4 regions of the Mesorhizobium argentiipisi genome follow, and region 3 is predicted to be linked to each of the others. Evidence: riboswitches for the same ligand, from Rfam matches in the RefSeq annotation. Region 3 holds a riboswitch; each other region holds the start of a gene.
What was found. A riboswitch is a leader RNA that binds a small molecule or an ion and turns the genes downstream of it on or off. The one in region 3 is predicted to bind thiamine pyrophosphate.
Positions count from the first base shown of each region.

Region 1: it holds a riboswitch for thiamine pyrophosphate, as region 3 does, so the genes downstream of both, thiC (phosphomethylpyrimidine synthase ThiC) here and thiB (thiamine ABC transporter substrate binding subunit) in region 3, are expected to answer to the same signal.
Region 2: it holds a riboswitch for thiamine pyrophosphate, as region 3 does, so the genes downstream of both, thiC (phosphomethylpyrimidine synthase ThiC) here and thiB (thiamine ABC transporter substrate binding subunit) in region 3, are expected to answer to the same signal.
Region 4: it holds a riboswitch for thiamine pyrophosphate, as region 3 does, so the genes downstream of both, thiC (phosphomethylpyrimidine synthase ThiC) here and thiB (thiamine ABC transporter substrate binding subunit) in region 3, are expected to answer to the same signal.

Region 1 covers NZ_JAPYKO010000002.1:215,541-221,070, reverse strand. The annotation lists partial or broken gene O7A05_RS03990 (FkbM family methyltransferase) at 1-674, shown strand, start outside; TPP riboswitch at 1,360-1,475, shown strand; gene thiC (phosphomethylpyrimidine synthase ThiC) at 1,580-3,424, shown strand; gene thiO (glycine oxidase ThiO) at 3,428-4,432, shown strand; gene thiS (sulfur carrier protein ThiS) at 4,401-4,598, shown strand; gene O7A05_RS03970 (thiazole synthase) at 4,601-5,374, shown strand; gene O7A05_RS03965 (thiamine phosphate synthase) at 5,371-5,530, shown strand, end outside.
Region 2 covers NZ_JAPYKO010000003.1:441,032-446,561, reverse strand. The annotation lists gene thiO (glycine oxidase ThiO) at 1-527, opposite strand, end outside; gene thiC (phosphomethylpyrimidine synthase ThiC) at 524-2,389, opposite strand; TPP riboswitch at 2,496-2,612, opposite strand; gene O7A05_RS07495 (potassium transporter Kup) at 3,282-5,114, shown strand.
Region 3 covers NZ_JAPYKO010000038.1:45,836-51,365, reverse strand. The annotation lists gene O7A05_RS31030 (ABC-F family ATP-binding cassette domain-containing protein) at 1-1,408, opposite strand, end outside; gene O7A05_RS31025 (thiamine diphosphokinase) at 1,410-2,054, opposite strand; TPP riboswitch at 2,193-2,298, shown strand; gene thiB (thiamine ABC transporter substrate binding subunit) at 2,342-3,352, shown strand; gene thiP (thiamine/thiamine pyrophosphate ABC transporter permease) at 3,587-5,209, shown strand; gene thiQ (thiamine ABC transporter ATP-binding protein) at 5,206-5,530, shown strand, end outside.
Region 4 covers NZ_JAPYKO010000005.1:168,983-174,512, forward strand. The annotation lists gene O7A05_RS10535 (EAL domain-containing protein) at 1-1,313, opposite strand, end outside; TPP riboswitch at 1,514-1,630, shown strand; gene thiC (phosphomethylpyrimidine synthase ThiC) at 1,736-3,559, shown strand; gene thiO (glycine oxidase ThiO) at 3,556-4,557, shown strand; gene thiS (sulfur carrier protein ThiS) at 4,526-4,723, shown strand; gene O7A05_RS10555 (thiazole synthase) at 4,728-5,501, shown strand; gene O7A05_RS10560 (thiamine phosphate synthase) at 5,498-5,530, shown strand, end outside.

The DNA of each region.
Region 1 (5,530 bases), on a different contig from region 3:
GGCACGAAGTTCCTGGCCAAGGCGGCGCTCCGGGCACGCTTCGGCGGCAACGGCCAGCCGTTCCAGCTGGTCAATGTCGGCGCCTGCGACGGCGCGCTGTTCGACGACGTGACGCCCTGGCTGCACCGGATCCCCGGAGCACGCGCGATGCTGGTCGAGCCGATCCCCTACAATCAGAAGCGGCTTCGCGCCAACTACCCGGATGCCAGCCGCTTCGTCATGGAGCCGGTGGCGGTGACAAGGACCAAGGGCACGATCACGGTCCACACCTTCGATGCCGCGGCGCTTGAAGCCGGCACGTTGCCGATCGAGTTCATCGGCTGCTCGTCGGTCACCGACACCAATCTGATGTCGGGCAAGAACGCCTGGGGCGAGGCCGACGCCAACTTCAACAAATTCGTGCCGCATCTGAAGGACATCGACGTGCCGTCGGAGACCTTGCAGACGCTGCTCGACCGCACGGCATCACCCACATAGACGCGTTCCTGGTCGACTGCGAAGGCGCCGACTGGATGGTGTTCGAGCAGCTCGACCTTGAGCGCTACCGCCCCGGCATGATCAAGATCGAGGTCGGCGCGCTTCCGGCCGCCGAGATCGGCCAGGTCGTGGTCAAGCTCAAGACCGCCGGCTACCAGGTCGGCTTCCAGGCCGAGGATATCTGGGCCTTCGCCTAAGCTGCATCACCAATCAATCGCTGCAGCGGCAACCCAACCCAATTGCCGTCCGGCCAATTCGCACATTCGCGAGGCGCGTCTCCTCAAGAAGCCCTAATCGGCGTCCGACCTCAGTCCCATCGAATTGACTCGAAGCTGACTTTTCCCGGGTGTATCTTTTTCAAGTCGTTCGTAACGGGGTAGAGGCAGGCGGACGTTGGAAGCGGTATGCTTCCGCCCATATATGAGGAGGCAGGCATGTTGTCATGCGGGGTGGCGGATTCCGACGAACTCACAATCCTCACAAAAGCTCTCAACGATTACTGCGCAAAACATCGAATTGTTCGCGAGAATGAGCGCGAAGAGATAGCCATGAAGGTCATGTGGCTTTTCAGGCGGGGCGTAATTGACCCTGACCAGCTTTCGGAAGAACTTGGGCGGGGTAGGCTGGGATAGGCAACCCCGGCCTTACTGGGCGGCCCGGCCAGAAATCCTGTGTCACCTTGATAAGCTGGTCGGGCCGCTCATGTTCCTGCGCATCAAGCGATCCGTTTTGTAAGAGCCGCGCACCGTCGGCTTCTCTGCTTCTTCGCTTCGATAAGCGCAACGATGTCCGCGATCCCCCAAAGCTTGTCAGTCACGCCAGCGTGACCCACTACCCGGGCCGGACGTGCTTGACAAAACGGCGGCGCCTCGCTCAACTTGAGCCATTCACCAGGGGAGTCCCGGCAAGGGGCTGAGATACTGCTGGCTTTGCGGCGCAGTGACCCGTTGAACCTGATCCAGTTCATACTGGCGTAGGGACGGTGCAAGCGCTTTTGCGGGACTTGATGCCCGAAGACCTGTCTCAAGCAGGCAGACAAAGCGTCTTTTCATCCTTCCGGCACAGAACTGGGTCTCCAATGCAACGAGCAAAGGAGCCTCAAATGAATGCCTTGACCCCCACCGTATCGACCGGGCCGTTGCCGGCGTCGCGCAAAATCCAAAAGAACGGCATCATCCATCCGCAGATCAGGGTGCCGATGCGCGAGATCAGCGTGCACCCGACAGCCGGGGAACCGCCGGTGACGGTCTACGATCCGTCAGGCCCCTATACCGACCCCGCGATCGAAACGGATATCGAAAAGGGTCTTGCCCGCCTTCGGCAAGACTGGATCGCCGCGCGCGGCGATGTCGAAGCCTATGACGGCCGCCACGTCAGGCCCGAGGACAACGGATTTGCGACGGGCGAACGGCTGACGCCTGAATTTCCAGTCCGAAATCGTCCGGTGCGGGCAAAAGCCGGCAAGGCGGTGACACAGCTTGCCTATGCGCGCGCCGGCATAATCACGCCGGAGATGGAATTCGTAGCCATCCGCGAGAACCTTGGCCGCGAGATGCTACGAAGCAGGTTGCAACAGGATGGGGAAGCGTTCGGCGCATCGATACCGGACTTCGTCACGCCGGAATTCGTGCGCGACGAGGTGGCGCGCGGCCGCGCGATCATCCCCGCCAACATCAACCATCCCGAGAGCGAGCCGATGATTATCGGCCGCAATTTTCTGGTGAAAATCAACGCCAATATCGGCAATTCCGCCGTCACCTCATCGATGGCCGAAGAGGTCGAAAAGATGGTCTGGGCGATCCGCTGGGGCGCCGATACCGTGATGGACCTGTCGACTGGCCGCAACATCCACAACATCCGAGAATGGATCGTACGCAACGCGCCGGTGCCGATCGGCACCGTGCCGCTCTACCAGGCGCTCGAGAAGGTGGGCGGCATCGCCGAGGATCTGAGTTGGGAGGTCTATCGCGACACGCTGATCGAGCAGGCCGAGCAGGGCGTCGACTATTTCACCATCCACGCCGGCGTGCGGCTGCATTACATCCCGCTGACCGTCGACCGGGTCACCGGCATCGTCTCCCGCGGCGGCTCGATCATGGCCAAATGGTGCTTGCACCGTCATCGCGAGAGCTTCCTCTATGAGCATTTCGATGAGATCTGCGACATCGCCAGAGCCTATGACGTATCCTTCTCGCTCGGCGACGGCCTTCGCCCCGGCTCGATCGCCGATGCCAACGACAAAGCGCAATTCGCCGAGCTGGAGACGCTCGGCGAATTGACCAAAATCGCCTGGGCGAAAGACTGCCAGGTGATGATCGAGGGTCCCGGCCATGTTCCCATGCACAAGATCAAGCAGAACATGGACAAACAGCTTGCCGTCTGCGGCGAGGCGCCGTTCTACACGCTCGGGCCGCTGACCACGGACATCGCACCGGGCTACGACCACATCACCTCCGGCATCGGCGCTGCCATGATCGGCTGGTTCGGAACGGCGATGCTTTGCTACGTCACGCCGAAGGAACATCTCGGCTTGCCGGACCGCAACGACGTCAAGACCGGCGTGATCACCTACAAGATCGCCGCTCATGCCGCAGACCTCGCCAAGGGTCATCCGGCCGCGAAGATCCGCGACGATGCGCTGTCGCGGGCGCGGTTCGAGTTCCGCTGGGAAGACCAGTTCAACCTGTCGCTCGATCCCGAGACGGCGCGCTCGTTCCACGACGAGACTTTGCCCAAGGAGGCGCATAAGGTCGCGCATTTCTGCTCGATGTGCGGACCGAAATTCTGCTCCATGCGCATCTCCCACGACATGCGCGCGGAAGCGCAAAAAGAGGGGATGGCGGCGATGGCGGAGAAATATCGCGCCGGCGGCGATCTCTATATGCCGGTCGAAACGCCCGGAGCGGAAGAACAGGCTTCGGCGCAGGATGATCGGGGCGCGCGCTGAGTCATGCGCCGTGTCCTTGTCAAAGGCGCCGGTGTGGCAGGCCTCACCGTCGCCCATGAATTAGCCGCGCGGGGTGCGTCCGTAACGGTTGCCGAAATTCGCAGCCAGATAGGCGGCAAGGCCTCCTGGCTTGCCGGCGGCATGCTGGCCCCCTGGTGCGAGCGCGAAAGCACCGAAGAGGCGGTTGTCACTCTCGGCAAAACTTCGGCCGAGTGGTGGGAAAGGACACTGCCCGGGCTCGTGACGAAGGCCGGCACTCTCGTCGTCGCCCATGCGCGGGACGCCCTGGAGCTTGCCCGCTTTGCGGCTCGAACGCGTAACCACCAGTCCGTCGACGAAGAGGCGATTGCGGCCCTTGAACCCGACCTTGCCGGCCGGTTCCGCAAGGGCCTGTTCTTTGCGGGCGAAGCTCATCTTGATCCCCGCCGGGTTCTCGAAGCGCTGGCCAGCAAATTGCGCGCAATGGGCGTCGTCTTCCTCTTCGAGGCGGGCGAGATCGCTCCTTCCGGCTTTGATCGGGTGATCGATTGCACAGGCATGGCGCGGGCCGACGACGATTTGCGCGGTGTGCGCGGTGAAATGCTGATCCTCCACACGCGCGAGGTCTCGCTCGCTCGGCCCGTGCGTCTCCTCCATCCACGCCATCCGATCTACATCGTGCCGCGGGCCGATCATCACTTCATGGTCGGCGCGACCATGATCGAAAGCGATCATGACGGGCCGATTACCGCCCGTTCGCTGATGGAGCTCCTCAACGCAGCCTACGCACTTCATCCGGCGTTCGGTGAGGCCGAAACCGTCGAGACAGGGGTGGGCGTTCGCCCTGCCTATCCCGACAATCTGCCACGAGTGAAACGGCAGAAGGACGGCGCGATCACGGTCAACGGCCTCTATCGGCACGGTTTCCTGCTTTCACCGGCCATGGCGGAGCAGGCTGCCGGCCTTTTCAATTCAACGACCAAGCTGGAGTCTGAAAATGAAGCTGATCGTCAACGGCGAAGCGCTTGAGGCCAGGGCGGCAACGCTCGACGCCCTTTTGAAGGAGCTCGACTATGAGGGCAACTGGCTCGCCACCGCGCTCAACGGCGATGTCGTACCCGCGGCCAACCGGGCGGAATTTCGATTGGCCGATGGCGACCGGATCGAAATCCTTTCGCCCATGCAGGGAGGCTAGCCATGTTCGATCTTCTCGGAACGAAGCTTGCCTCACGGCTGCTCCTCGGCACCGCCCAATATCCATCGCCGGCCGTACTGGCGGAAGCGGTCAAGGCGTCGGGCACCTCGGTGGTGACGGTCTCGCTGCGCCGGGAAATGGCCGGCGGCAGGGGCGGCCAACAATTCTGGTCGTTGGTCAATTCGCTCGGCGTGAGGATCCTGCCCAACACCGCCGGCTGTCACTCCGTGAAGGAAGCCGTCACGACCGCGAAGATGGCACGCGAGGTTTTTGGCACGTCCTGGATCAAGCTAGAGGTCATCGGCAACCATGACACGCTTCAGCCGGACGTGTTCGGCTTGGTCGAAGCCGCCCGCATCCTGTGCGAGGACGGTTTCATCGTGTTCCCCTACACCACCGACGACCTTGTCGTCGCCGAGCGGCTGCTTGAGGCGGGCTGCAAGGTTCTGATGCCGTGGTGCGCGCCGATCGGTTCGGCCTTGGGACCGGTCAACATCATGGCGCTGCGCTCGATGCGCGGGCATTTCCCCGACGTTCCGTTGATCGTCGATGCGGGGCTCGGACGGCCGTCGCACGCGGCAACCGTGATGGAGCTCGGTTTCGACGCCGTGCTCCTCAACACGGCGGTCGCCAAGGCTGCCGATCCGGTCGGAATGGCGCGCGCTTTCAGCAAGGCAGTCGATGCCGGCCGCGAAGCGTATGGTTCCGGCCTGCTCGATCCGCGCGACGTCGCCGTGCCGTCGACGCCTATGATCGGCAGGGCGGTTTTCTCATGAAGCTCGATCCCTTTTACCTGATCGTCGACAGCGCCGCCTGGATCGAGCGGCTGGTGCCGCTTGGCGTCAGGCTGGTGCAGCTCCGCATCAAGGACATGGACGAGGACGGGCTGCGCATGGAGATCCGCAAGGCAAAAGCCTTGTGCGCTCGACACC
Region 2 (5,530 bases), on a different contig from region 3:
GTGCAGTCGATCCGGCGATCGAAACCGGAAACCTGCCGGGCATCGACGCCAAAGCGGAATTCGACGCCAATCGCCGCCAGCCTGTCGTGAAGTGCGGCCATCGCCTGGCGCGGATCCAAATGCGCCTCGTCGGGGAAAAGCAGTCCGCGGCGGAACCGACCGGCGAGGTCGGGCTCCAGCAGCGCGATTTCGTCTTCATCGACACGCCGATGACCGCCCGCGCGACTGGCGAACCGCTCGAGTTCGCCTGCGTCGCGCGGTGCCGCAACGACCAGCGTTCCAGCTCGCGTCACCTGTCCGGGCGTTGCCGCCTCCCACCAGTCGGCGGCATCGCGTCCAAGATCCAGCACCGGCTGTTCGGCGCTTTCACGCTCGCACCATGGCGCCAGCATGCCGCCGGCGAACCACGACGCGTTGCCGCCAAGGGATGGCCCTATCTCCACAACTGTCACCGCCGCACCTCGGCTGGCAAGCTCGAAGGCGGCGGTGAGGCCGGCGACGCCGGCCCCTTTGATAAGCACCCTCATGATGGCGCATGCACCTGTGGCATCAGCGGCGCGCCGCTCTCGTCGGTTGGCACGTAGAGATCGCCGCCTTCGCGATATTTCGCCGCCATCGCCGCCATGCCTTCCTTCTGCGCCTCGGCTCGGATGTCATGGGAGATGCGCATCGAGCAGAATTTCGGCCCGCACATCGAGCAGAAATGCGCCACCTTGTGTGCCTCCTTGGGCAAGGTCTGGTCGTGGAAGGAACGCGCGGTTTCGGGATCGAGCGACAGGTTGAACTGGTCTTCCCAGCGGAACTCGAAGCGCGCGCGGGAAAGGGCATCATCCCTGATTTTCGCCGCCGGATGCCCCTTCGCCAAGTCGGCCGCATGCGCGGCTATCTTGTAGGTGATCACGCCAATCTTGACATCGTTGCGATCGGGAAGGCCGAGATGCTCCTTCGGCGTGACGTAGCAGAGCATGGCGGTGCCGAACCAACCGATCATCGCGGCGCCGATGCCTGAGGTGATGTGGTCGTAGCCCGGCGCGATGTCGGTCGTCAGCGGTCCAAGCGTATAGAATGGCGCCTCGCCGCAGACGGCGAGTTGCTTATCCATATTCTGCTTGATCTTGTGCATCGGCACGTGGCCGGGGCCCTCGATCATCACCTGGCAGTCCTTGGCCCAGGCGATCTTCGTCAGTTCGCCGAGCGTTTCCAGCTCCGCGAATTGCGCCGCGTCATTGGCATCGGCGATCGAGCCGGGACGAAGGCCGTCGCCGAGCGAAAAGGACACATCATAGGCGCGGCAGATGTCGCAGATTTCGGCGAAATGCTCGTAAAGGAAGCTCTCCCGGTGATGGTGCAGGCACCATTTGGCCATGATCGACCCGCCACGCGAGACGATACCCGTGACCCGGTCGACCGTCAGCGGGATGTAGTGCAGCCGCACGCCTGCGTGGATGGTGAAATAGTCGACGCCCTGTTCGGCCTGTTCGATCAGCGTGTCGCGATAGACCTCCCAGGTCAGATCCTCGGCAATGCCGTTGACCTTTTCGAGCGCCTGATAGAGAGGCACCGTGCCGATCGGCACCGGCGCATTGCGCACGATCCATTCGCGGATGTTGTGGATGTTGCGGCCCGTAGACAGGTCCATCACCGTGTCGGCGCCCCAGCGGATCGCCCAGACCATCTTTTCGACCTCTTCGGCCATCGATGAAGTGACCGCCGAATTGCCGATATTGGCGTTGATCTTGACCAGGAAATTGCGGCCGATGATCATCGGCTCGCTCTCGGGATGATTGATGTTGGCAGGGATGATTGCACGTCCGCGTGCCACTTCCTCGCGCACGAATTCCGCCGTGACGAAGTCCGGAATCGCGGCACCGAAGGCTTCGCCGTCGCGCTCAAGCTTGCCGCGCAGCATCTCGCGGCCAAGGTTCTCGCGGCCAAGATTCTCGCGGCCAAGATTCTCGCGGATGGCGACGAACTCCATTTCGGGCGTGATGATGCCGGCGCGCGCATAGGCAAGCTGGGTCACCGCCTTGCCTGCCTTGGCCCTGAGCGGCCGGTTGCGAATGGGAAATTCCGGCGTCAGGCGCTCGCCGGTGGCGAACCCATTGTCCTCCGGCTGCACATGGCGGCCGTCATAGGCTTCGACATCGCCGCGCGCCGTGACCCATTCGTGGCGAAGCCGTGCAAGGCCGTTTTCAATGCTGGTTTCGACAGTCGGGTCGGTATAGGGGCCGGACGGATCATAGACGGTGACCGGCGGCTCGCCGGCTGTCGGATGGACGGCGATTTCGCGCATCGGCACCCTGATCTGCGGATGGAGGATGCCGGGCGTGTGGATTTTCCGTGAGGCGGGCAGGGGTCCCGTCGAAACGGCGGGGGTAAGGGCATTCATCTTGAGGCTCCTTTGCTCATCTGCATTGGAGACCCAGTTCTGTGCCGGAAGGATGAAAAGACGCTTCTGTCGACCTGCTCGAAACAGGTCTTCGGGCATAAACTCCCGCAAAGCGCTTGCACCGTCCCTACGCCAGTATGAACTGGATCAGGTTCAACGGGTCACTGCGCCGCGAAAGCCAGCAGTATCTCAGCCCCTTGCCGGGACTCCCCTGGTGAATGGGTCAATTGGACCGAGCCGGTGGCCTTTTGTCAAGCGCATTCGGTCCGGGGCGGTAGGTCGAGTCAGAAGGAAGGCTTGCATAAACAGGACGCGGACCGGCTCGGTCCGCGCTCGATTCTGTCGTAGCGGGGGGCCGATTAAATTCTGGATGCTCATGGTCCATGACAAACCGACCGAAATGCTACATCTGAAACCATGAAGATATTGACTTTCATAAATTGCACGTTGATAGTTGTATCTCGATAACCTCTAGGAACTCGTTAGTTAATGCAAATATTCCTTCGGTATAGCAGATCAATCGACTTCAGTTTAAATGACGTAATGTTGTTTTATTCATAGTTTAAATCTTACAAATTGCTAATTTGCTGGTTGATGGGATAATGGGCTGGTGACATGCCAGCCGACTTCAACATGGCAGTCGATTAGCAATTTCCAGACGCCTCGGCCGATAGCGGCAGTGCAGCGGGCTCCTCCCTCTCCTTGTCGCACCGCCCAATCGGCCGAGGCTGCCCGTCGCAAGGACGCGCGCCTCGGAAATGCAGAATTGCGTTGGCCGTAGAGCACAGCACCCGTGGGAAGCATACGAATGGCTGTCGTGGATTCTGCCAACAGTTGTGACGTTGAGGAACTGGCGGGACATCCCGGCTCGTCTCAAAGTACTGAGTTGTTGATGCTTGGCGCACTCGGTGTGGTCTATGGCGATATCGGCACCAGCCCGATCTATGCGCTCCGCGAAGCGCTGCATGCCTCGTCGGGCGGCAACGTCGCTGATCGCACAGATATTCTCGGCGTCCTGTCACTGATCATCTGGTCGCTCACGATCACGGTGACAGTAAAATACATCATGTTCGTGCTGCGCGCCGACAATCGCGGCGAGGGCGGCGTGCTGTCGCTGATGGCGCTGGCGCGGGGCAGTTTTCCGAAGCGCTCGGCACTGATGCTCGGCATTGGCATCGTCGGCGCGTCGCTGTTTTTCGGCGACGCGGTCATCACGCCGGCGATTTCCGTGCTTTCGGCGGTGGAGGGCATGAATGTCGTTACGCCCGCCTTCCAGCCTTATGTCGTGCCGTTGACACTGGTCGTTCTCGCCATACTGTTTGCAATACAACGCTTCGGCACCGGCGGTGTCGGGCTGGTGTTCGGGCCGGTCACCGCGGTGTGGTTCCTGGCTATCGGCCTGTCCGGCCTCAACCACATCATCGCCGATCCGGAAATCCTGTGGGCGATCAGCCCGTACTATATCGTCGCTTTCCTGATCCATTCGCCAGACGTCGCCTCCATCACCATTGGCGCAGTCTTCCTTGCCGTCACCGGCGGCGAAGCGCTCTATGCCGACCTCGGCCATTTCGGCCGCAAGCCCATGGTGCTTGCCTGGCTCTCGATCGTGTTCCCCTGTCTGTTGTTGAATTATGCCGGGCAGGGCGCCTTCATCCTGGCGAATGGTGGCGTGGTCGGCCATCCGTTCTTCGAGATGAACGGTGGCTGGACGCTGATCCCGATGGTGGTGCTGGCCACCGCAGCGACCGTCATCGCCAGCCAGGCGGTCATTTCAGGGGCTTTTTCGCTGACACGCCAGGCGGTGCAGCTCAACATGCTGCCACGGCTGCAAATACTGCACACATCGGAGAAACAACCCGGCCAGATCTACATGCCGCGTGTCAACCTGCTGCTGGCGTTGGCGGTGGTGATTCTGGTGGTCGGCTTCGGCGAATCGAGCAAGCTCGCCTCCGCCTATGGTATCTCGGTCACCGGCAACATGCTGGTGACCACGGTGCTGCTCTATGTCGTCATGACCCGGATCTGGAAGTGGAAGCTGTCGGTGGCGGTCCCGCTGACGGTGCTGTTCGCCTTGATCGACATCGTCTTCTTCGCCTCCAACATCGTCAAGGTGTTCGAAGGCGGCTGGGCGTCGCTGGTCGTGGCCTTCACCATCGTGCTGGGCATGTGGACCTGGGTGCGCGGCAGCCGCTATCTCTTCGACAAGACGCGCCGCAACGAGATCCCGCTCGATGTCCTCGCCGGCAACCTGTTGAAGAAGAAGCCGCAGCTGGTATCCGGCACCGCGGTGTTCCTGACCAGCGATCCGCTCAGCGCGCCGACCGCCTTGATGCACAGCCTCAAGCACTACAAGGTGCTGCACGAGCAGAACGTCATCCTTTCCGTGGTGACCGCGCCGCAGCCGGTGGTGCCCGACAGCGAGCGCGTCAAGATGGAGACGGTCAACGAGCTGTTCATGCGGGTGACGTTGACCTTCGGCTACATGGAACAGCCCAACATCCCGCGCGCGCTGGCGATCTGCCGCAAGCAGGGCTGGAAGTTCGACATCATGACGACGTCCTTCTTCCTGTCGCGGCGCTCGCTCAAGGCCTCGCCCAATTCCGGCATGCCGGTGTGGCAGGACCGGCTGTTCATCGGCCTGGCGCGCTCGGCGGCCGATGCGACGGAATATTTCCAGATCCCGACCGGCCGCGTCGTTGAAATCGGCACGCAGGTGGTTGTCTAGCTCTCCCCACGTCGGTCCGGTACACGTCCTGGCCAGGGCACGGGGCAACTCATAAGCCGAGTTCGTCTCGCCCCGAGCGCCGATTCAAGGCGTGCCCGCCCGAGGCCGCATCGATGTAAGACCGACATAACCGCGACCTCCAGAGTCGGACCAAGCGCGCTCGGCGGCTCCAGGTCGTAAAGCTTCCGCAGGTTGAGCCCCGTTACCGCATAGCTCTTCGAGCCTGATTGCCATAGCGGCGATGATGGGCTGCTTCTCATCAAGATACCTGTCTGCCGAGAGTTCCCGAGCAGGCTGGCGATTTTCGCTCTGGATTGCCCGGCGGGATGAGGCTTCCGCAAAGGAATTCGCCGAGGTGCATCGCGGGTAGGCTGCGCTTGATCGCGCTGAACAGTGGCGGGGCTCCCAGTCGTCGT
Region 3 (5,530 bases):
TGGTGACGGTGCGGTCGAGGAAGTCGCGGTCGTGGCTGACCAGGATCACCGTCCCGGCAAAGCCCGCGACCAGTTCCTGCAGCAGCTCCAGCGTCTCCATGTCGAGGTCGTTGGTCGGCTCGTCGAGCACCAGAAGATTCGCCGGCCGCGCCAGCACGCGCGCCAGCAGAAGCCGCGCGCGCTCGCCGCCCGAAAGCTCGCGCACCGGCGTGCGCGCCTGCTCCGGTTTGAACAGGAAATCCTTCATGTAGGAGACGACGTGACGCTGCTCGCCATTGACGAGCAGGTTCTCGCCGCGGCCGTCGGTCAGGCAATGCGCCAGCGTCTCCTGCGGGTCGACGGCCTCGCGTTTCTGGTCGAGCGTTGCGATCTCTAAATTGACGCCAAGCCGAACCGTGCCTGCGTCCGGCGCCAACTCGCCGGTCAGCATCTTCAAAAGCGTCGTCTTGCCGGCGCCGTTCGGGCCGACCAGGCCGACGCGGTCGCCGCGCTGGATGCGGGTCGAGAAACCCTTAACCACGGCGAGGTCGCCGAAGCTCTTGTCGATGGCCTTGGCCTCGATCACCAGCTTGCCGGATTCGGCGGCGTCGCTCGCCACCATGGTGGCGGTGCCCTCGGCGCCGCGATGGCTGCGGAAGCGCTGGCGCATGGTCTGCAATTCGCCGAGGCGGCGCATGTTGCGCTTGCGCCTGGCGGTCACGCCATAGCGCAGCCAGTGCTCCTCGCGCACGATCTGCCGGCCGAGCTTGTGCTGGTCGCGCTCTTCCTCCTCCAGCACCTGGTCGCGCCATTCCTCGAAATGGGCAAAGCCCTTGTCCAGCCGCCGCGTCTGGCCGCGATCGAGCCAGACGGTGGCGCGCGAGACGCGCTCGAGAAAGCGGCGATCATGCGAAATCAGGATGACGGCGGAAGAGGTGCGGGCAAGCTCTTCTTCCAGCCATTCGATGACTGACAGGTCGAGATGATTGGTCGGCTCGTCGAGCAGCAGGATGTCGGGCTCCGGCGCCATGACACGCGCAAGGGCCGCGCGACGCGCCTCGCCGCCGGAAAGGTCGTTCGGCCGTTCCTCGCCGGTCAGGCCGAGATGTTCCATCAAATAGGTGGCGCGATGCGGGTCGTCGGCCGGGCCGAGGCCGGCCTCGACATAGGCGCGCACGGTGGCGAAGCCATCCATGTCCGGCAGCTGCGGCAGATAGCGGACCGTCGCCGAGGGCTGCCTGAACACCTCGCCGTCCTGCGGCTCGATCATGCCGGCGGCGATCTTGAGCAGGGTCGACTTGCCCGAACCGTTGCGTCCGACCAGCGCGATCTTCTCGCCGGCGGATGCGCTGAGCGCCGCGCCGTCGAGCAGCGGGGTGCCGCCGAAGGTCAGTTTAATGCCGTCAAGATTGAGGAGTGGCGGCGCCATATCAGCTTTCTGGAAGGGGATAGGGGTGGGCCAGAAGCAGCGCCCGGCCGCGCTCCAGCGCGATGCCAAGCTGCCCTTTGACCTCGTTTGATATAGTGAGCGAGGAGCCGAACGCCACCTCGACGCGGTCGAGTGGCCATTTGGCGCCGGTGACCGTCAGCCCGGCGAGCTCCGAGAAGCCGAGCACCGAAAACAAGGTGCCGTCCGCATAGTCGAAGGCGGCGCTGCCCGGCAAAACGGGAACACCTTCCTGCGCGCCGCTGGTCAGCAGCACCGTCGTGCCCGCCTCGGCCAGCCGCACGGCCAGCGCCAGATGCAGGAAAGCATGGTCGGCGCGCTTGCCGCCGAAGGCGCCAGCCAGAACGAGGCTGGTGGCGCCACGCTTAAGCGCTTCCGCTATAGCGAGCTCGCCATCGGTGATGTCCTTCTCGGCCGGGAAGACCTTTCGGGGCACCGCGGCGAGATCATCCGGCAGGTTCGCCGGCACGGAATCGAAATCACCGACCCAAAGCTCCGGCATCAGGCCGAGCATGCGAGCGTGGCCGATACCGGCATCGGCGGCGATGACGCGTGAGCCTTCGATCTGACGTTCGAGCCGGGGCGTGCGGATAAGGTCGCCGCCAAGCAGGATGGTGAATGTGCTCATGGGCGTCGCCCTTACCAGCCCTGCCCGCGAAACGGAAGCCGGACAGCCCGCGCTTCGGTTGCGAGTCCGCTGCCCCGGGACATTATCTGCCCGGCAAACTTCCGCTTGCGCCGCGCTTCGGCCGGGCCTATCTGTCGAAACGCTCTAACGGGGTGCCGGACGTGATCCGGCTGAGAGGCAATCAAGCCAACCCGCCGAACCTGATCCGGTTTGTACCGGCGGAGGGATTAGACGTTTCGGACCATCCGGCGCCTCAATTCCTTGTCACCAGAACGAAGGAGGCGCCGATGCGCTCGCTATTGTCCCAGCTTGTTCTCGCAACCGGTCTTGTTTCGCTTCTGGCGGGCGTCGCGCCTGCCGAGGCAAAGGACAAGCTCACCGTCTATACCTATGAAAGCTTTACCGCCGATTGGGGGCCAGGGCCTGCCGTCAAGAAGGAATTCGAGGCCGAATGCGGCTGCGATCTCGAATTCGTCTCGGTGGCCGACGGCGTGGCGCTGCTCAACCGCGTCAAGCTCGAAGGCGCCGGCACCAAGGCCGATATCGTGCTCGGCCTCGACACCAATCTCACTGCCGACGCCAGGACTAGCGGCCTGTTCGCGCCGCATGGCGAAGTGTCCGGCATTGACGTGCCCGGCGGCTGGAAGGACGACACTTTCGTGCCTTTCGACTATGGTTATTTCGCCGTCGTCTATGACACGCAGAAGCTGAAGAACCCGCCGAAGAGCCTGAAGGAGCTGGTCGAGGGTAGCGGCACGGACAAGATCGTCATCCAGGATCCGCGCACCTCGACGCCCGGACTCGGCCTGCTCTTGTGGGTGAAGTCGGTCTATGGCGACAAGGCGCCGGAAGCCTGGGCCAAGCTCAAGCCGAAGGTCTTGACGGTGACGCCGGGCTGGAGCGAAGCCTATGGCCTGTTCACCAAGGGCGAGGCGCCGATGGTGCTCTCCTACACCACCTCGCCGGCCTACCACATGGTGGCCGAGAACACGGAGCGCTATCAGGCGGCCTCTTTCGAAGAGGGCGAATACCTGCAGATCGAGGTTGCCGGCATCACGACGACCGGCGCGAAGAACCCGCTGGCGCAGAAATTCATCGCCTTCATGACCGGACCGGAATTCCAGGACATCATTCCGGAAACCAACTGGATGTTCCCGGCCGGCAAGACCGACAAGCCGCTCAACCCGGCCTTCGACAAGCTGGTCAAGCCGACCAAGACCTTGCTGTTCAGCCCCGAGGAGGTGGCGGCCAACCGCAAGGCCTGGGTGGATGAGTGGCTGGCGGTGATGAGCAAGTAGGACGCAGGTGGCGCTTGAACACCCCTCTGTCCTGCCGGACATCTCCCCCGCAAGGGGGAGATCAAGCGCTTTGTCGGTTTCGCCAATCTCCTGCGCTGCAAGAGTGGCGCGGCGATCGAAGCTGCTAATCTCCCCCCTTGCGGGGGAGATGGCCGGCAGGCCAGAGGGGGATGGGCGGGAACTCGACGCGGATAATCCTTCCGCTCAAACCAAGCCCCTGTTTGGTTAGGGGAAATGCTGGCGTCCCGTCCCAAAGACTCTCGCGTCACCGCCGGTGTCGTCGCGCTGGCGGCCATCACGCTGCTCATCGGCGGTGCCTTCGCTGGGCTCGCTGTCGAAGCCGCGCAGGATCTCTCCGGCGCTGCCGCCGCCTTCGACGGCTACCTCCTGCGCGTTGCCCGCTTCACGCTGTGGCAGGCGGCTCTGTCGACGCTGCTCTCGGTCGCGCCGGCGCTGCTCGTGGCGCGCGCTCTGTCGAGGCATCCGGCTTTTCCAGGTCGCGGCCCGATCCTGCAATTGTTCACCGTGCCGCTGGCATTGCCAGCCATCGTCGCCGCGCTCGGCGTCTTGGCGCTCTACGGTCGCGCCGGATATTTTGCCGGCGCTTTCGCCCGGCTTGGCGGCGCAGAGTGGCCGGGAATCTACGGCCTCTCCGGCATCCTGGTCGCGCATGTCTTCTTCAACCTGCCCCTGGCGACGCGCCTGTTCCTCGAGGCGCTCGGCACCGTCCCCGCCGACCAGTGGCGGCTGGCGAGCCAGCTCGGCATGGGTGTCCGGCCGGCCTTCCGGCTGATCGAATGGCCGGTGCTGCGGGCGGCCCTGCCGGGGATTGCCGGGCTGGTCTTCATGCTCTGCATCACCTCCTTCACCATCGTGCTGACGCTGGGCGGCGGTCCGGCCGCGACGACGCTGGAGGTCGCCATCTACCAGGCGCTGCGCTTCGATTTCGATCCCGCGCGCGCCGTGGTGCTGACGCTGCTGCAGATCGCGCTGACCTTCATCGTGGTCGTCGCTCTCACACGGCTCGGCGCCAACACGGTCGGCGACGCCAATCTGCCGGTCGCGCCGCGCCGCTACCTTTCAGCGGGCCGGCTCGAAACCGTGCTGAATGCCGGCCTCATCGCGCTTGCCCTGCTGTTCGTCGCCGGACCGATGGCGGCGACGCTGCTTTCAGGCCTCGAGGCCGATCTCGGCCGGCTGGCGGGCGAGGAGGCGGTGCGCCGCGCGACCCTCACCAGCGCGGGCCTTGCCTTGCTTGCGGCGCTGCTCAGCGTGACGCTGTCGCTGGCGTTGATTGAGGCGCGGCGCGCGCTGGCCCTGCGCCGCCGCTCGGGGAACACCATGTCGCTGCTCGAACACGCCGCCGACACCGGCGCCGGCTTCGTGCTCGTGGTGCCGCCGATCGTGCTTGGCGCCGGCTGGTTCCTGGCGCTGCGCCATGTCACCGATGTTTTTGCCGTCGCCCCGGTCATGGTCGTCGCCGTCAACGCGGTGATGGCGATGCCCTTCGCCATCCGCGCCATTCGCCCGGCCTATGACGCGGCGAGCGAACGACATGAGCGGCTCTGCCTGGCGCTCGGCATATCCGGCTGGAACCGGCTCAGCCTGATCGACTGGCCGTCGCTGAGGCGGCCCTTGGCCACCGGCTTCGCCTTTGCCATGGCGCTGTCGCTCGGCGATCTCGGCGTGATCGCGCTCTTCGGCAGCGATTCCGTGCAGACCTTGCCCTATCTGCTTTTGGCACGCATGGGCAGCTACCGGACAGCCGACGCCGCGGGACTTGCCTTGCTGCTTGGCCTTGTCTGCCTGATGCTGGTGGTCGCCGCCGACCGGCTGGGGCGGGAAGGAAAGCGATGACGACGACCATTAAGGGCGCCGCCGCGCAAAAGCGCCTCACCGTCGCGCTGGATGACGTCTCATTCAGCTATGGCGAGTCTTCGTTTCGCTTCAATGCCGAATTCGCGGCCGGCAGGATCACCGCCATCATGGGGCCGAGCGGTTCCGGCAAGTCGACATTGCTCAATCTGATAGCCGGCTTCGAAACGCCCGACACCGGCAAGGTGCTGATCGGCGGCATCGATGTCGGCGACACGCCGCCTTCGGCGCGGCCGGTGTCGATGGTGTTCCAGGAAAACAATTTGTTTGCGCATCTTTCCGTTGAAGCCAATGTCTGGCTCG
Region 4 (5,530 bases), on a different contig from region 3:
TCGGCCTTTGTCGGCTCGCGCACCGTCTTCGAATACATGGCAAAGACGCCGAGCACCACGCCGGTATGCGACAGGATCGGCGTCGACCAGCAGGAACGGTAGCCATAGGGCCTCACCAGATCGCGAAAATCCTCCCACAAGGGATCGCTCACAATATCGATGACGATGACAGGCTCGCGCCGGTAGGCGGCGGTGCCGCAGGAGCCGACCTTGGGGCCGATGCGGATGCCGTCGATGGCGTCGGTGTAGTCCTTTGCCAGGCTGGGCGCCGCGCCGTGCCGCAGATGGGCGCCGTCGGCGTCGAGCAGCAGCACGGAGCCGAAGATATCGCTAAGCTGCGATTCGATCAGCCGCACGAGCCGTTCGAGCACTTCTTCCAGCGGCGCGCTCGTCGCGATCATCTCCAATATATGCGCCTGGCCGCTGCGCAGGTCGTCGGCCAGCTTGCGCTGGGTGATGTCGTGGGCAATGCCGACCAGGCCAAAGACCCCGTTCTCGGCGTTCCTGAGCGGCACCTTAGTCGACGACATCCATTTGCCCGCGCCCGAGGCGTCGACGATGAATTCCTCCTTGTCGATCATCGGCTGGCCGCCGCGCAGCAGAGCCTGCTCGCTGGCGCGGAATTGCCGGGCCAGCTCTGGGGCATGCAGGTCGAAATCGCTGAGGCCGATCATCTCGCTCGGGTCATGTCGGCCATGGTCAGTCGCAAGTGCCTTGTTGACGACGACGAAGCGGCTTTCGGTGTCCTTGACCCACAGATAGTCGGGAACCCAGTCGATCAGCGCCTGTAGCGAAACACGCTCGCTGACCATCACGCGGCTGGCGGCGAGCTCGGTGATGTCTTCATGCGTGGCGATCCATCCGCCGTCGGGCATCGGCTGATGAATGATCTGGATGGTGCGGCCGTCGTTCAGCTCGGCGGTCCAGTTGGTCGAACCGTTGCTTGAGTTGATCGAACGGGCAAAGGCGAGGTAGGCCTCGCTCTCCATCGCAGATGTCCCTGCGGCGACCCGGTGTTCGATGATATCGGCAAGTGTCATGCCCGCCTGCAGCTTTCCTGGCGAGATGCCGTAGATCTCGGCGTAGCGGCGGTTGCACAGGATCAGCCGTTCAGCGACGTCGAAAAAGCAGATGCCTTGCGAGATGTTGTCGATTGCCGTCTCGAAGCGCCTGGCCTGGGCTTCGAGCGTGGCGATGGTGGCCTTGAGCTCGCGCTCCAAGTCTTCGTAAGCAGCAACGGCCAGCTTCGACAGCGCTGTGATTCCCGCCTGGTCCGCCGCCTCGGCACTTCGTTTCGATGATTTCGTGACCAAGCAGCGTTCTCCGGTTCAGGAGCAAGCAACATTGCTTGTTGGCACTAAACCACCGATTGTATTGGCAGATGCCTAATTTTGGGTGAATTCGTGCCGGAGCGCCCGGCCCCACCGATCAGCCGGGCGGATTTTGTCGGCCGGCGATTTCCCCCCGCGAACCGAATGCGGTTGACAAAAGGTGACGGTCCCGTTCAATTCGACGCATTCACCAGGGGAGTCCCGGCAAGGGGCTGAGATACTGCTGGCTTTCGCGGCGCAGTGACCCGTTGAACCTGATCCAGTTCATACTGGCGTAGGGACGGTGCAAGCGCTTTGCGGGAGTTCATGCCCGAAGACCTGTCTTAAGCAGGTAGATCGAAGCGTCTTTTCATCCTTCCGGCACAGAACTGGGTCTCCAATGCAAATGAGCAAAGGAGCCTCAAATGAATGCCTTGACCCCCGCCGTGTCGACGGGACCGCTGCCCGCCTCGCGGAAAACCTACAAGCCCGGCGCCATCCACCCGCAGATCAGGGTGCCGATGCGCGAGATCGCCGTCCACCCGACCGCCGGTGAGCCACCGGTCACGGTTTACGATCCGTCCGGCCCTTATACCGACCCCGCTATCGAGACCAGCATCGAGACCGGCCTTGCCCGGCTTCGGCAAGACTGGATCGTGGCGCGCGGCGATGTCGAATCCTATGACGGCCGCCATGTCAGGCCGGAGGACAACGGCTTTGCGACCGGTGAGCGCCTGACGCCGGAATTTCCCATTCGCAACCGGCCGCTCAAGGCCAAGCAGGGCAAGGCTGTGACTCAGCTTGCCTATGCCCGCGCCGGCATCATCACGCCCGAAATGGAGTTCGTCGCCATTCGCGAGAATCTTGGCCGCGAGATGCTGCGCGGCAAGCTGCAACGAGACGGCGAGGCCTTCGGTGCCGCGATCCCGGATTTCGTCACGCCAGAATTCGTACGCGACGAGGTGGCTCGCGGACGCGCTATCATTCCCGCCAACATCAACCATCCAGAGAGCGAGCCGATGATCATCGGTCGCAATTTCCTGGTCAAGATCAACGCCAATATCGGCAATTCCGCCGTCACCTCGTCCATGGCCGAAGAGGTCGAAAAGATGGTCTGGGCGATCCGCTGGGGCGCCGACACGGTCATGGACCTGTCGACGGGCCGCAACATCCACAATATTCGCGAATGGATCGTACGCAACTCGCCGGTGCCGATCGGCACGGTGCCGCTTTACCAGGCGCTGGAGAAGGTCGGCGGCATCGCCGAGGACCTCAACTGGGAGGTCTATCGCGACACGCTGATCGAGCAGGCCGAGCAGGGCGTCGACTATTTCACCATCCACGCCGGCGTGCGGCTGCACTACATCCCTCTGACCGTTGACCGGGTGACGGGTATCGTCTCTCGCGGCGGCTCGATCATGGCGAAATGGTGCCTGCACCATCACCGCGAAAGCTTCCTCTATGAGCATTTCGAAGAAATCTGCGACATCTGCCGCGCCTATGACGTGTCCTTCTCGCTCGGCGATGGCCTTCGTCCGGGCTCGATCGCCGACGCCAATGACGCGGCACAATTCGCCGAACTGGAGACGCTCGGCGAACTGACGAAGGTCGCATGGGCCAAGGATTGCCAGGTCATGATCGAGGGGCCCGGCCATGTTCCCATGCACAAGATCAAGCAGAACATGGACAAGCAGCTCGCAATCTGCGGCGAGGCGCCCTTCTACACGCTTGGACCGCTGACGACCGATATTGCGCCCGGCTACGACCACATCACCAGCGGAATCGGTGCCGCCATGATCGGCTGGTTCGGCACGGCCATGCTTTGCTATGTGACGCCGAAGGAACATCTCGGCCTGCCGGACCGCAACGACGTCAAGACCGGCGTCATCACCTACAAAATAGCCGCACACGCCGCCGACCTCGCCAAGGGCCATCCTGCGGCGAAGATTCGCGACGACGCGCTTTCGCGGGCGCGGTTCGAGTTCCGCTGGGAAGACCAGTTCAACCTGTCGCTCGATCCGGAGACCGCGCGCTCGTTCCACGACGAAACTTTGCCCAAGGAAGCGCACAAGGTCGCGCATTTCTGTTCCATGTGCGGGCCGAAATTCTGCTCCATGCGCATCTCCCACGACATCCGTGCCGAAGCGCAGAAGGAGGGGATGGCGGCGATGGCGGAAAAATACCGCGCGGGCGGCGATCTCTATATGCCGGTGAGTGACACCACGCCCGAGGTGCCCGAGCCGTCATGAGGGTGCTGGTCAAGGGGGCCGGCGTCGCCGGCCTCACCGCGGCCTTCGAACTCGCGGCTCGTGGCGCGGCAGTCACCGTCGCCGAAATCCGGTCCGGTCTCGGCGGCAACGCATCGTGGTTCGCCGGTGGCATGCTGGCGCCCTGGTGCGAGCGCGAAAGCGCCGAGCAGCCCGTGCTGGACCTCGGACGCGGCGCCGCCGAATGGTGGGATCAAGTGCTGCCAGGTCAGGCGACGCGGGCCGGGACGCTGGTTGTTGCAACGCCGCGGGATGCGGGCGAGCTTGACCGCTTCGCAAGCCGCACCTCAAGCTATTGCTGGATCGATGAGGAGGAAATCGCGCGGCTGGAGCCCGACCTCGCCGGCCGTTTTCGCCGCGGGCTGTTCTTCGCCGGCGAGGCGCATCTCGACCCGCGCACTGCGATGGCAGCGCTTCACGAAAAGCTTGTCGCGATGGGCGTCGACTTCCGCTTTGCCACGGACGCCCGGCAGCTTTCCGGATTCGACCGCGAGATCGACTGCATGGGAATGGCGGCGGGCGATGAGAGGCTGCGCGGCGTTCGCGGCGAAATGCTGATCCTGCACACACCCGATATCTCGCTGTCGCGCTCAGTCCGGCTGCTGCATCCGCGCTTTCCGCTCTATGTGGTGCCGCGCCCCGATCACCGTTTCATGGCCGGCGCGACGATGATCGAGAGCGATGACAGCGGTCCGGTCACGGTCCGTTCGATGATGGAACTTCTGAGCGCGGCCTGCGCGCTCCACCCGGCCTTCGGCGAGGCCGGTATCGTCGAGACCGGCGTCGGAGTTCGTCCAGCCTTTTCCGACAATCTGCCGCGTGTCGAAGCATGTGGAAATGGCGTCGCGATCAACGGGCTCTACCGCCATGGTTTCCTTCTTGCGCCCGCCATGGCGCGGCTGGCCGCCGATCTTGTCTTCGATCACGACAAATCCAAGGAACTTGCACATGATACTGATCGTCAACGGCGAAGCGCTTGAGAGTGCCGCCACAACGCTGGCGGAGCTGCTTGCAGCGCTCGACTATGAGGGCGATTGGCTGGCGACGGCCGTCAACAGCGACCTCGTGCACAAAGCCGACCGGGTAGAATTCCTGTTGAGCGACGGCGATCGGATCGAGATCCTGTCGCCCATGCAGGGAGGCTAGCGCCATGCTCGATCTGTTTGGAACGACGCTTGGCTCGCGCCTGCTTCTCGGCACCGCCCAATATCCTTCACCGGCCATCCTCGCCGACGCTGTCAGGGCATCGGGCACGTCAGTGGTGACCGTCTCGCTCCGCCGGGAAATGGCAGGCGGCAAGGCTGGCGAGAAGTTCTGGTCGTTGATCCGGTCGCTCGGCGTCCACGTCCTGCCCAACACCGCCGGCTGCCATTCCGCCAAAGAAGCCGTCACAACCGCGAAAATGGCGCGCGAAGTCTTCGGCACGTCCTGGATCAAGCTCGAAGTGATCGGCAACCATGATACGCTGCAGCCCGACGTGTTTGGCCTGGTCGAAGCCGCCCGCATCCTGTGCGAAGACGGCTTTGCGGTCTTCCCTTACACCACCGACGACCTCGTCGTTGCCGAACGGCTGCTGGACGCGGGCTGCAAGGTCCTGATGCCGTGGTGCGCGCCGATCGGTTCCGCGCTCGGCCCGGTCAACATCCCGGCGCTGCGCTCGATGCGCGGACATTTCCCCGGCGTCCCGCTGATTGTGGATGCGGGGCTCGGACGGCCATCGCACGCGGCAACCGTCATGGAACTTGGCTTTGACGCCGTGCTCTTGAACACCGCGGTTGCCAAGGCAGCCGATCCGGTCGGCATGGCGGGTGCGTTCGGCAAAGCGGTAGATGCCGGACGTGAGGCTTTCTGCTCGGGAATGCTCGAACCGCGCTATGTCGCCATGCCGTCGACGCCCACGTTCGGCAGGGCGGCCCTTTCATGAAGCTCGATCCCTTCTATCTGATCGTCGAC